2 regions of the Massilia sp. 05N420 genome follow, and region 2 is predicted to be linked to the other one. Evidence: predicted binding sites of a transcription regulator. Region 2 holds the regulator's gene; the other holds the start of a gene.
The links. Region 2 encodes sigma-54, which starts transcription at its own class of promoters, with help from an activator protein. Its sites were predicted from a motif close to TGGCANGNAANCTGCTTT; they were not measured.

Region 1: a site for sigma-54 is predicted at 2,919-2,936, ahead of AC1DIX_RS13370 (ammonium transporter). Genes of this name have one in related genera too.

What each region holds. Positions count from the first base shown of each region.
Region 1 is NZ_JBFTMX010000016.1:191,878-197,304, forward strand. It holds gene AC1DIX_RS13360 (RNA polymerase sigma factor) at 1-198, opposite strand, end outside; gene AC1DIX_RS13365 (Nramp family divalent metal transporter) at 348-1,637, shown strand; gene AC1DIX_RS13370 (ammonium transporter) at 1,666-2,871, opposite strand; gene AC1DIX_RS13375 (LysR substrate-binding domain-containing protein) at 3,050-3,988, opposite strand; gene AC1DIX_RS13380 (urate hydroxylase PuuD) at 4,093-5,307, shown strand; gene AC1DIX_RS13385 (DUF2726 domain-containing protein) at 5,420-5,427, shown strand, end outside.
Region 2 is NZ_JBFTMX010000015.1:219,862-225,288, reverse strand. It holds gene lptA (lipopolysaccharide transport periplasmic protein LptA) at 1-226, shown strand, start outside; gene lptA (lipopolysaccharide transport periplasmic protein LptA) at 227-787, shown strand; gene lptB (LPS export ABC transporter ATP-binding protein) at 787-1,563, shown strand; gene AC1DIX_RS12240 (RNA polymerase factor sigma-54) at 1,566-3,062, shown strand; gene hpf (ribosome hibernation-promoting factor, HPF/YfiA family) at 3,165-3,524, shown strand; gene AC1DIX_RS12230 (enoyl-CoA hydratase/isomerase family protein) at 3,629-4,714, shown strand; gene AC1DIX_RS12225 (GntP family permease) at 4,861-5,427, shown strand, end outside.

The DNA of each region.
Region 1 (5,427 bases), on a different contig from region 2:
CCGCTGCCACACGACCAGCATGGTGTCGTCGACGATCTCCTCGATCGTGGCGGCGTTGCGCGTCATGCGGTGCAGGAAGCGCGTCAGCCGCGGAAAGTAGCTGCGGTACAGGATTTCGAAGGCATGCCGGTCCCCGGCCGCGATCCGGTCAACCAGGTCCGCCTCGCCATCGGACCGCTCATTCGCCTGCTGGTCCACGCATTCGGTCTCCACTGTTTCCGGTGAATACCCGGTTGCCGCGCAAAGGTTCAATCGCATTGTTACACGGAAGGGCGCAGCCCGCGCCGGCCTGCACTTGCGTGCGCGGGCGAACGGATGACACAGCCGTTTGCCCGCATTATGCAGGCATGGACGACAAGGACGCAGACAAGCCATCGCCGGAAGCCGCCGCCTGGCTCTCGAAGCTGGGCCCGGGCCTGATCACCGGCGCGGCGGACGACGACCCGAGCGGCATCGCGACCTACTCCCAGGCCGGGGCCCAGTTCGGCTTCAACCTGCTGTGGACCCTGCTGCTCACCTATCCGCTGATGGTGGCGATCCAGGTGATCAGCGCCCACATCGGCCGGGTCACCGGCCGCGGCCTGGCCACCAACCTGCAGCGTTTCGCGCCGCGCCGGCTGGTCTGGCTGATCGTCGGCCTGCTGCTGGTCGCGAACGTCATCAACATCGCGGCCGACATCTCGGCGATGGGCGACGCGATGGCCCTGGTCGCTCCCGGCAAACCCCATTACTACGCGGTCGGATTCGGCGTGCTGTCGATCCTGCTGCAGGTCTTCATTCCCTACCAGCGCTACGTCAACCTGCTGAAATGGCTGACCCTGGTGCTGCTGGCCTATGTCGCCACCGTGTTCGTGGTGCGCGTGCCCTGGGGCGAGGTGCTGCATGCCACGCTGCTGCCGCGCCTGGAGTGGCACAAGGAATACCTGACCACCATCGTCGCCGTATTCGGCACCACCATCAGCCCCTACCTGTTCTTCTGGCAGGCTTCGCAGGAAGTCGAGGAGCTGCGCGCGGACGCCGATGCGCAGCCGCTGCGGCGCGCGCCGGAACAGGTGAAGGCGCAGTTCCGCCGGATCCGCTTCGACACCCTGGTCGGCATGGCGGTGTCGAACCTGGTCGCCTTCTTCATCATGCTGACCACCGCCACCACCCTGCACGCGCACGGCACGCTCGACCTGCAGACTTCGGCCCAGGCCGCAACCGCATTGAAGCCGGTCGCCGGCGAACTGGCCTTCCTCCTGTTCGCGCTGGGCATCGTCGGCACCGGCCTGCTGGCGATTCCGGTGCTGGCCGGTTCGGCCGCCTATGCGATGGCCGGCACCTTCCACTGGAAGAGCAGCCTGGATTCCAAGTTCTCGGYGGCGCGCAAGTTCTACGCCATCATCATCGTCTCGACCCTGGCCGGGATCGGCATCAACTTCGCGCCGATCGACCCGATCAAGGCGCTCTACTGGAGCGCGGTGCTGAACGGCGTGATCGCGGTGCCGGTCATGGTGATCATGATGGCGGTGGCCTCGAGCACGAAGATCATGGGCGAGCTGAAGATCTCGGGCCGGCTGCGCGTGCTCGGCTGGATCTGTACCGGCGTGATGGCGGTCGCCGTGCTGGCGATGTTCGGGGCCGGGTTCATGCATTGACGGCTTCCCCCGCACGGGGGGAAGGAATCTACTGGAAGGTGGTCTCGCGCTCCGGCGTGGCGCTGATGCGGTGGATCGACAGGTCGGCGCCGTCGAATTCCTGTTCCGGATCCAGGCGCAGGCCCACCGTCTTCTTCAGCAGGCCGTACACGATCCAGCTGCCGAGCCCGGAAATGACGATGCCGAGCACGGTGCCGACCAGCTGAGACCAGATGGAGACGCCGCCCAGCCCGCCCAGCGCGCGGCTGCCGAAGATGCCGGCCGCGATGCCGCCCCAGGCGCCGCACAGGCCGTGCAGCGGCCACACGCCCAGCACGTCGTCGATCTTCCAGCGGTTCTGCGCCAGCGTGAACAGCGAGACGAACATCGCGCCGGCGACCGCGCCGGTGACCAGGGCGCCGAGCGGATGCATCAGGTCCGAGCCGGCGCACACCGCCACCAGGCCGGCCAGCGGTCCGTTGTAGACGAAGCCGGGGTCGTTGCGGCCCATGACGAAGGCGGTCAGGGTGCCGCCTGTCAGCGCCATCAGGGAATTCACCGCCACCAGGCCGTTCATCTTGTCGAGGGTCTGGGCGCTCATCACGTTGAAGCCGAACCAGCCCACCGTCAGGATCCAGGCGCCCAGCGCCAGGAAGGGGATGTTCGAGGGCGGGTGGGCGGCGATGCGTCCGTCCTTCGCATAGCGGCCGCGGCGCGCGCCCAGCAGCAGCACCGCCGGCAGCGCGGCCCAGCCGCCCACCGCGTGCACCACCACCGAACCGGCGAAGTCGTGGAAGGGCGCGCCGAAGACGGTATGCAGCCAGTCCTGGATGCCGAAGCGGTTGTTCCAGGCGATGCCCTCGAAGAGGGGATAGACCAGGCCGACCAGCACGGCGGTGGCGGCCATCTGCGGGTGGAACTTGGCGCGTTCGGCGATGCCGCCCGAGATGATGGCCGGGATCGCCGCGGCGAAGGTCAGCAGGAAGAAGAACTTGACGAGTTCATAGCCGTTCTTCGCCACCAGGGTATCGGTACTGCCGAAGAAGTGCATGCCGTAGGCGATGCCATAGCCGACGAAGAAGTAGGCGATGGTCGAGACGGCAAAGTCGATCAGGATCTTGACCAGGGCGTTGACCTGGTTCTTGCGGCGCACCGTTCCCAGTTCGAGAAAGGCAAAGCCGGCGTGCATCGCCAGGATCATGATCCCGCCGAGCAGGATGAAGAGCGCGTCGGCCCCGGTTTTGTAGGCATCCATGCAAGTCTTTCCAAAAAAGTGCGTGAAAACAGCGTTAGCACTTCTTGGTAGCAATAAGCGTTCCAATTTAGTGAAGGAAGGCCCCGAGAATGCACCGGCCGCGGGCGGAAGTCACGTAGCGCCCCGTTCGCGTGCGTCTGCACTGCCGAGGTGCAGGCGTGCGCCAAAAAGGAACGTCTCAGCCTTTGACGAGGGCCTGGGCCGCCGCCGTCACCAGGTCGCGCAGCCACTTGTGCTCGGGCGACTGGTGCACCCGCTGGTGCCAGAGTTGATAGAAGCGCATCGGCGGGAACTTGATCGGCACCGTGAAGTTCTTCAGCGGCAGCGTCTTTTCGTAGAAGCGGATGAACTGGCGGCCGGTTGTCAGCACCAGGTCGGTCTGCGTCAGCATGTAGGGAATCAGGCCGAAGTAGGGCGACTCGACCGCCACCTTGCGCTGCATGCCCTGGCGTTCCAGGAAGGCGTCGATGACGCCGTGATAACCGGGCAGCATCGGCGAGGGCGCCACGTGCGGCAGGCTCAGGTAGTCCTCGAGCGTCATCGCATCGCCGGCCGTGCGGCGCGCGTAGGCACTTTCTGCGCGCATGGTGCAGATGATCGGGTCTTCGAACAGCTTCGAGATGTGCAGGTGGGCCGGCGGCTCGTCCCAGTTGGCGATCACGAGGTCGATCTCGCCGTCCGACAGCATGCGCAGGTAGTCGGTGCCCGGCCCCAGGTGGTGGATGGCGACCTTGCTGTTGGGCGCGCCGCGGCGGATCGAGGCCACCACGCTCGGCAGGAACTGGGTGTCCAGGTAATCCGGGGCGGCGATGTGGAAGGTGCGCGCCGCCTGCTCGGGCACGAAGGGCGACTTCCTGATGAACAGGCTCTCGGTTTCGTCGAGGATGCGCTTGGCCGGTGCGAGCAGGCTCTCGCCATGCTGGGTCGGCACCATGCCGCGCGCGCCGCGCACCAGCAGCGGATCGCCGGTCAGTTCGCGGAGCTTGCGCAGCGAGGCCGAGATAGACGGCTGGGGCTGGTTCAGCTTGAGGGCCACGCGCGACACGTTCTTTTCCACCAGCAGCAGGTAGAGGATGCGGATCAGGTGCAGGTCGAGGTGCTGGGGCAGGCTGCTCATCGGAAGGTCATATGCGTGTGCTTATGTCGAATATACGATATTTTTCATGTTGAATAAATGGAAACCGGCGTATCTTCTCGTAATCACACGTGCAAAGGATGTGCATGGACTACCTGCTTCCGTACGGCCTCGAATGGATGAACCTGCTGGTGCGCTGGCTGCATGTCATCACCGGCATCGCCTGGATCGGCGCCTCTTTCTACTTCGTCTGGCTCGACAACTCCCTGCGGCCGCCGGCGCCCGGCAGCGAACTGGCGAAGAAGGGCGTGGCCGGCGAGCTGTGGGCCGTGCACGGCGGCGGCTTCTACAACCCGCAAAAGTACCTGGTCGCGCCCGCCGAGCTGCCCGAGGAACTGCACTGGTTCAAGTGGGAAGCCTATTCGACCTGGCTGTCGGGCTTCGCCCTGCTGACCATCGTCTACTACTTCAATGCCCAGGCCATGATGGTCGACCGCAGCGTGGCCGACCTGTCGAGCTGGCAGGCCATCGGCCTCGGTCTCGGCAGCCTGGTGGTGGGCTGGATCGTCTACGACCTGCTGTGCCGCTCGAAGCTGGGCAAGCACGACCTGGCCTTCGGCGCGGTGATGTTCGTCTTCCTGAGCGCGGCCGCCTGGGCGCTGACCCACTGGCTGAGCGGGCGCGCGGCCTATATCCACGTCGGCGCGATGATCGGCACCATCATGGTCGCCAACGTGGCGATGGTCATCATCCCGGGCCAGCGCAAGATGGTGGATGCGATGATCGCCGGCCAGAAGCCCGACCCCGTCTACGGCATGCGCGGCAAGCAGCGCAGCGTCCACAACAACTACTTCACGCTGCCGGTGCTGTTCATCATGATCAGCAACCACTTCGCCATGACTTACCGCCACGAGCACGCCTGGGCGGTGCTGGCCGCGATCATGCTGGCCGGCGTCTTCATCCGCCACTTCTTCAACCTGCGCCACAAGGGCCGGGTCGAATGGAAGTACCCGGCCGTGGGCGTGGTGCTGCTGCTGGCGGTGGCCGTGGCGATCGCCCCGAAACCGCCGGCGGCGGCCCCGGCCGCAGCCGATGCCGGCGCGCAGTTCGCGGTGGTGCAGGGCATCCTGCAGCAGCGCTGCGTGTCCTGCCATTCGGCCCATCCGACGCAGCCCGGCTTCGCCACCGCGCCGGCCGGCGTGATGCTGGACAACCCGCACGGCATCACGCAGAACGCCCAGCGCATCTACCAGCAGGCCGTGCAGCTGAAGGCCATGCCGCTGGCGAACATGACGAATATGACGGATGCCGAGCGGGCCCAGGTCGCGGCCTGGTTCGAGGGCGGCGCCAGAACGAAGTGAAGAAGTTGCTGTAGTTACAAAGCGAGGATTTTCCGGGCCCCCTTGCTTGCTATCCTGCTGATCCTTCAATTGCATCAAAGAAAGATCGGCTATGAATATCGCATACGTCCTCATGGCAGT
Region 2 (5,427 bases):
CTCGAACGCGGTCGTCAAGCAGCTCGAAGGCAAGCGCATGACCAGCGAGGTGAACGGCCCGTTCATCTCCTACGACAACCGCACCGAGCAGGCCAACGTGTTCAACGACACCAGCGGCGAAAGCAAGCCGGGCGGCGGACGCGGCACGATCATCATCGCGCCGCGCCGTACCGCGCCGGCGGCGGCTCCCGCGACCACGCCGGCGGCGCCGGCAGGGAAGCAGTAAATGAAGGCCGTCCTTGCCGCTGCCGCGCTGTTGCTGGCGCCGCTGGCGCAGGCGGAGCGGGCGGATGCGCTCAAGCCGCTGAAGGTGGTCGGCGGCAACGGGACCCTGGACCAGGTCACGCAAACCGTGGTCCTGACCGGCGGCGTGACCGCCACCCGCGGCACCATGCTGCTGAAGGCCGAGCGTGCCGAGATCAAGGAAGCGCCGGACGGTTACAAGACCATCGTCCTGGTCGCGGCGCCCGGCAAGCCGGCGTCGTTCCGCCAGAAGCGCGACAGCGGCCCCGAGCAGTGGGACGAAGGCCAGGCCGAGCGCATCGAGTACGACGAGCGCACCGAGGTCGTCAAGTTCAGTTCGAACGCCGCCATCAGGCAGCTGGAAGGCCGCAACGTGATGCGTGAAATGGGCGGCGAATTCATCGCCTACGATGCGCGCAAGGAAGTCCTGCTGAACCTGAACGACCCGAGCGGCGTCGACAGGCCCGGCAAGGCCCGCGCCAGTTTTACTTTTTATCCGCGCCGCACTGCGTCGGCCGGGCAACCGGAAGCAGGAAAGCAATGATGGATGTACACGCAGACGCCGCCGCCATCGCGAGCGGCGGCAGCACCCTGGTGGCCAAGGGGCTGCAGAAAAGCTACGGCAAGCGCCTGGTGGTGCGCGACGTTTCGCTGCAGGTCGCCTGCGGCGAGGTGGTCGGCCTGCTCGGCCCGAACGGCGCCGGCAAGACGACCTCGTTCTACATGATCGTGGGCCTGGTGCCGGCCGACGCCGGCGCCATCGTCATCAACGGCACCGACATCACCAGCCTGCCGATCCACCGGCGCGCCATGCTGGGCCTGTCCTACCTGCCGCAGGAAGCCTCGGTGTTCCGCAAGCTGACGGTGGAGGAGAACATCCGCGCCGTGCTGGAACTGCAGCGCGAGGACGGCAAGCCGCTGGGCAAGAACCGCATCGAGGAGCGCCTCAACGAGCTGCTGGCCGAGCTGCAGATCGAGAAGCTGCGCGAGAACCCGGCGCTGTCGCTGTCGGGCGGCGAACGGCGCCGCGTGGAGATTGCGCGCGCCCTCGCCACCAACCCGCGCTTCGTGCTGCTGGACGAGCCGTTTGCCGGCGTCGATCCGATCGCGGTGATCGAGATCCAGCGCATCGTGCGCTTCCTGAAGGAGCGCGGCATCGGCGTCCTGATCACCGACCACAACGTGCGCGAGACGCTCGGCATCTGCGACCGTGCCTACATCATCAACCAGGGCGCGGTGCTGGCGTCGGGACGCCCGGACGACATCATCGCGAATGAATCCGTCCGCCGCGTCTACCTGGGTGAACATTTCCGGATGTAGTCATGAAACAGACGCTGCAACTCAAGACCTCACAGCACCTTGCGCTGACACCGCAACTCCAGCAGTCGATCCGGCTGCTGCAGCTGTCCACTCTCGAGCTGCACCAGGAGATTGAACAGGTCCTCAGCGACAACCCGCTGCTCGAACGCCTCGACGATCCGCTCGACCACTCGGTGCGCCTGCTGGCCGACGGCGCGATCAACAACGGCGCGTCGACCTCGACCACGCCCGACTCGCCGCCCTCGTCCAGCCAGGGCGAGGAGGGCAATGGCGGCGGTGGCGCCGAAGCCGAAGGCGGCGACAGCGACAACGGCGATGCCGGCGGCGCCGAGCACGACATGGACTGGGGCGAGTCTGGCCGTTCCGGCAGCGGCAGCGGCGGCGAGGAAGAGGATGGCCGCCCGCAGCTGGAAGCCAGCCCGGTCTCGCTGCGCGAACACTTGATGGAGCAGGTACGCCTGACCTGCATGTCGCCGCGCGATTGCGCGCTGGTCGAGATCGTCGTCGACACCCTCGACGACAACGGCTACCTCGAAGAAACCCTGGACGAGCTGCATGCGCGCCTGCCGGCCGAACTCGAAGTGGAATTCGAGGAGCTGCGCACCGCACTGGCGCTGGTGCAAAGCATGGACCCGCCCGGCGTGGGCGCGCGCAGCGCCGCCGAATGCCTGGCGCTGCAGATCCGCCGCATGCCGGGCGTGCCGCTGGTCACGCGGCGCATGGCGCTGACCATCGTCGAACGCTACCTGACCTGGTTCGCGCAGCGCGAATTCAACAAGCTCAAGAAAGCCCTCGACTGCGACGACGAAGACCTGCGCGAAGCCCAGGCCGTGATCCGCCATTGCAATCCGCATCCGGGCGCGGCCTTCGCTTCCGACGTTTCCGACTTCGTGGTGCCGGACGTGATCGTGCGCCGCGCGAAGGACGGCTGGAGCGTGCAGCTGAATCCCGAGGTGATGCCGCGCCTGCGCGTGAACAGCCTGTATGCCACCTTGATGAAGCAGGGAAAATCGGAATCCCAGCTGGCGGCGCAGTTGCAGGAAGCAAAATGGCTCATCAAAAACATGCGCCAGCGCTTCGATACTATCCTTCGGGTAGCTCAAGCAATCGTGGAGCGCCAGCGGAACTTTTTCTCCCATGGCGCCGTTGCCATGCGGCCCCTTGTTTTACGTGAGATAGCTGATACACTAGGTCTACACGAGAGCACAATTTCTCGTGTCACAACTCAGAAATACATGCTGACGCCGCACGGCATGTTCGAGTTGAAGTACTTTTTCGGGAGTCACGTCGCGACCGAGGCAGGAGGAGAAGCCTCCTCGACCGCGATCCGGGCTCTCATCGTACAACTCACAGGAGCAGAAGACCCCAAAAACCCTTTATCCGACAGCAAGATCGCGGAGATGCTAGGGGAACAGGGAATGGTTATCGCACGCCGCACGGTAGCGAAATACCGCGAGGCGCTGAAGATCCCTCCCGTCAGCCTCCGTAAATCTCTGTAGCAAGCTCTTTCAGCAAGCTCTTGCAGCAAGCTTCTTGCAACAACGCTGCCCTGGTGCGTGGTATGCGCGTACGACAGGCAGCGCATCATCAAAGGAGTGTGTATGAATCTCACTATCAGCGGACATCATCTCGATGTAACCCCGGCAATCCGTGAATACGTACAGAACAAGCTCGAACGCATCACCCGCCATTTCGATCAAGTGATCGACTCCCACGTCATCCTCTGCATTGACAATCTCACCGAGAAAGAAAAACGCCAGAAGGCCGAGATCAACTTGCGCCTCGCCGGCAAGATCGTTCACGTCGCCAGCGCCGCGCACGACTTGTACGCCGCGATCGACATGCTGATGGACCGGCTCGACCGGCAGGTGCAGAAGTACAAGCAGATGCTGCAGGATCACAGTAGTACACCGCTCAAGCGCATACCCAACGATGGAGGAGAAGCTGCCGCTACAGCGTGATCCTTCCGCTGGCGCAGCACAAGCAAGGAAGGGCGCATCTGGCGCCCTTTTCGTTTTCCGGGCCGCGCTACAATGCCGTTTTCCATTTCAATAAATAAAAGAACATGAGCGAATACGTGCAGACCCGCGTTGCCAGCGGCACCGGCATCATTACCCTCGACCGTCCCAAGGCCCTGAACTCGCTGTCGCTGGAGATGGTGCGCGCACTGACGGAGACCCTGCTGGCCTGGCGCGACGATTCGAACGTCGACGCCGTCGTTATCAAGAGCAGCAGCGAGAAAGCCCTGTGCGCAGGCGGCGACATCCGCTTCTTCCACCAGGCCGGGCGCGCCACGCCCACTGGAGGCAGTGCGCTGCTGGAAGACTTCTTTACCGAAGAATACGCGCTGAACCACCTGATCCACTTCTATCCGAAACCCTATATCTCGTTGATGGACGGCGTGGTCATGGGCGGCGGCATGGGTATCGCCCAGGGCGGGCCCGAGACCGGCCTGCGCATCGTGACCGAACGCACGAAGATGGCCATGCCCGAGGTGAACATCGGCCTGTTCCCGGACGTCGGCGGCAGCCACTTCCTGTCGCATGCGCCGGGCGCGCTCGGCATGCATCTGGGACTGACGGGGCTGACCATCGGCGCCGCCGATGCGCTCTACGTCGGCCTGGCCGACGTGTTCGTGCCGGGCGCCGAACTGCCGGCACTGCATGCGCTGATCGCTGCGACGCCGGGCAAGCAGCTGGCCGATGCGATCCGCGCCTTCGCCGCGCCGTTCGCGCAGCAGGCCGGCGCCAGCGAACTCGAAGCGCAACGCGCGCTGGTCGACAGGCACTTTGGCGCCGACTCGGTACAGGCCGTGATGGTCTCGCTGGAGGGCGATGACACCCCATTCGCGCAGAAGGCCCTGGCCGCGATGCGCCAGCGCTCGCCGCTGATGATGTGCGTGACGCGCGAGATGCTGGTGCGCGGCGCCACGATGGACGTGGCTGCCTGCCTGCGCATGGAGCGCTCGCTGGTGCGCCGCAACTTCGAACACGGCGAAGTGCTGGAAGGCGTGCGCGCGCTGGTGATCGACAAGGACAATGCGCCGAAGTGGAACCCGCCCGCGCTGGATGCCGTCACGCCGGAGATGGTGGCGCGCTTCTTCGAGCCGGTGTGGCCGGCGCATGCGCATCCGTTGCGCCACCTGGCATAAGCGGCGCCCGCTCCGCCGCCCCGGCATCCGCCGGGTTTTTTTTCGCCTACCGATAATGCGTTGCAGCATAAGCACGAATTTATGCGATGATTTCATCAGGCAATGAAATAATGGCATAGCCAAGCACAACAATAGAGGAGTCCAATTTGTCGTTTCTGATCGTCCTGGCCGCGCTGGCCTTCCTGATGGTGGCCGCCTACCGCGGTTATAGCGTCATCCTGTTCGCACCGATCGCCGCCCTCGGCGCGGTCCTGTTCACCGACCCGTCCGCCGTGGCGCCGGTCTTTTCCGGCATCTTCATGGAAAAGATGGTCGGCTTCGTCAAGCTCTACTTCCCGGTCTTCATGCTGGGCGCCGTGTTCGGCAAGGTCATCGAGATGTCCGGTTTCTCGAAATCCATCGTGCAGGCGGCGATCCGCTACATCGGCCGCTCGCGCGCGAACGCCGTGATCGTCGCCGTGTGCGCGCTGCTGACCTATGGCGGCGTGTCGCTGTTCGTGGTGGTGTTCGCCGTGTATCCGTTTGCGGCTGAGCTCTACCGTCAGAGCAATATTCCGAAGCGCCTGATGCCGGGCGCGATCGCACTGGGCGCCTTCTCGTTCACCATGGATTCGCTGCCGGGCACGCCGCAGATCCAGAACATCATCCCGACCACCTTCTTCAAGACCACCGGCTGGGCCGCGCCCGTGCTCGGCACCATCGGTTCGGTGTTC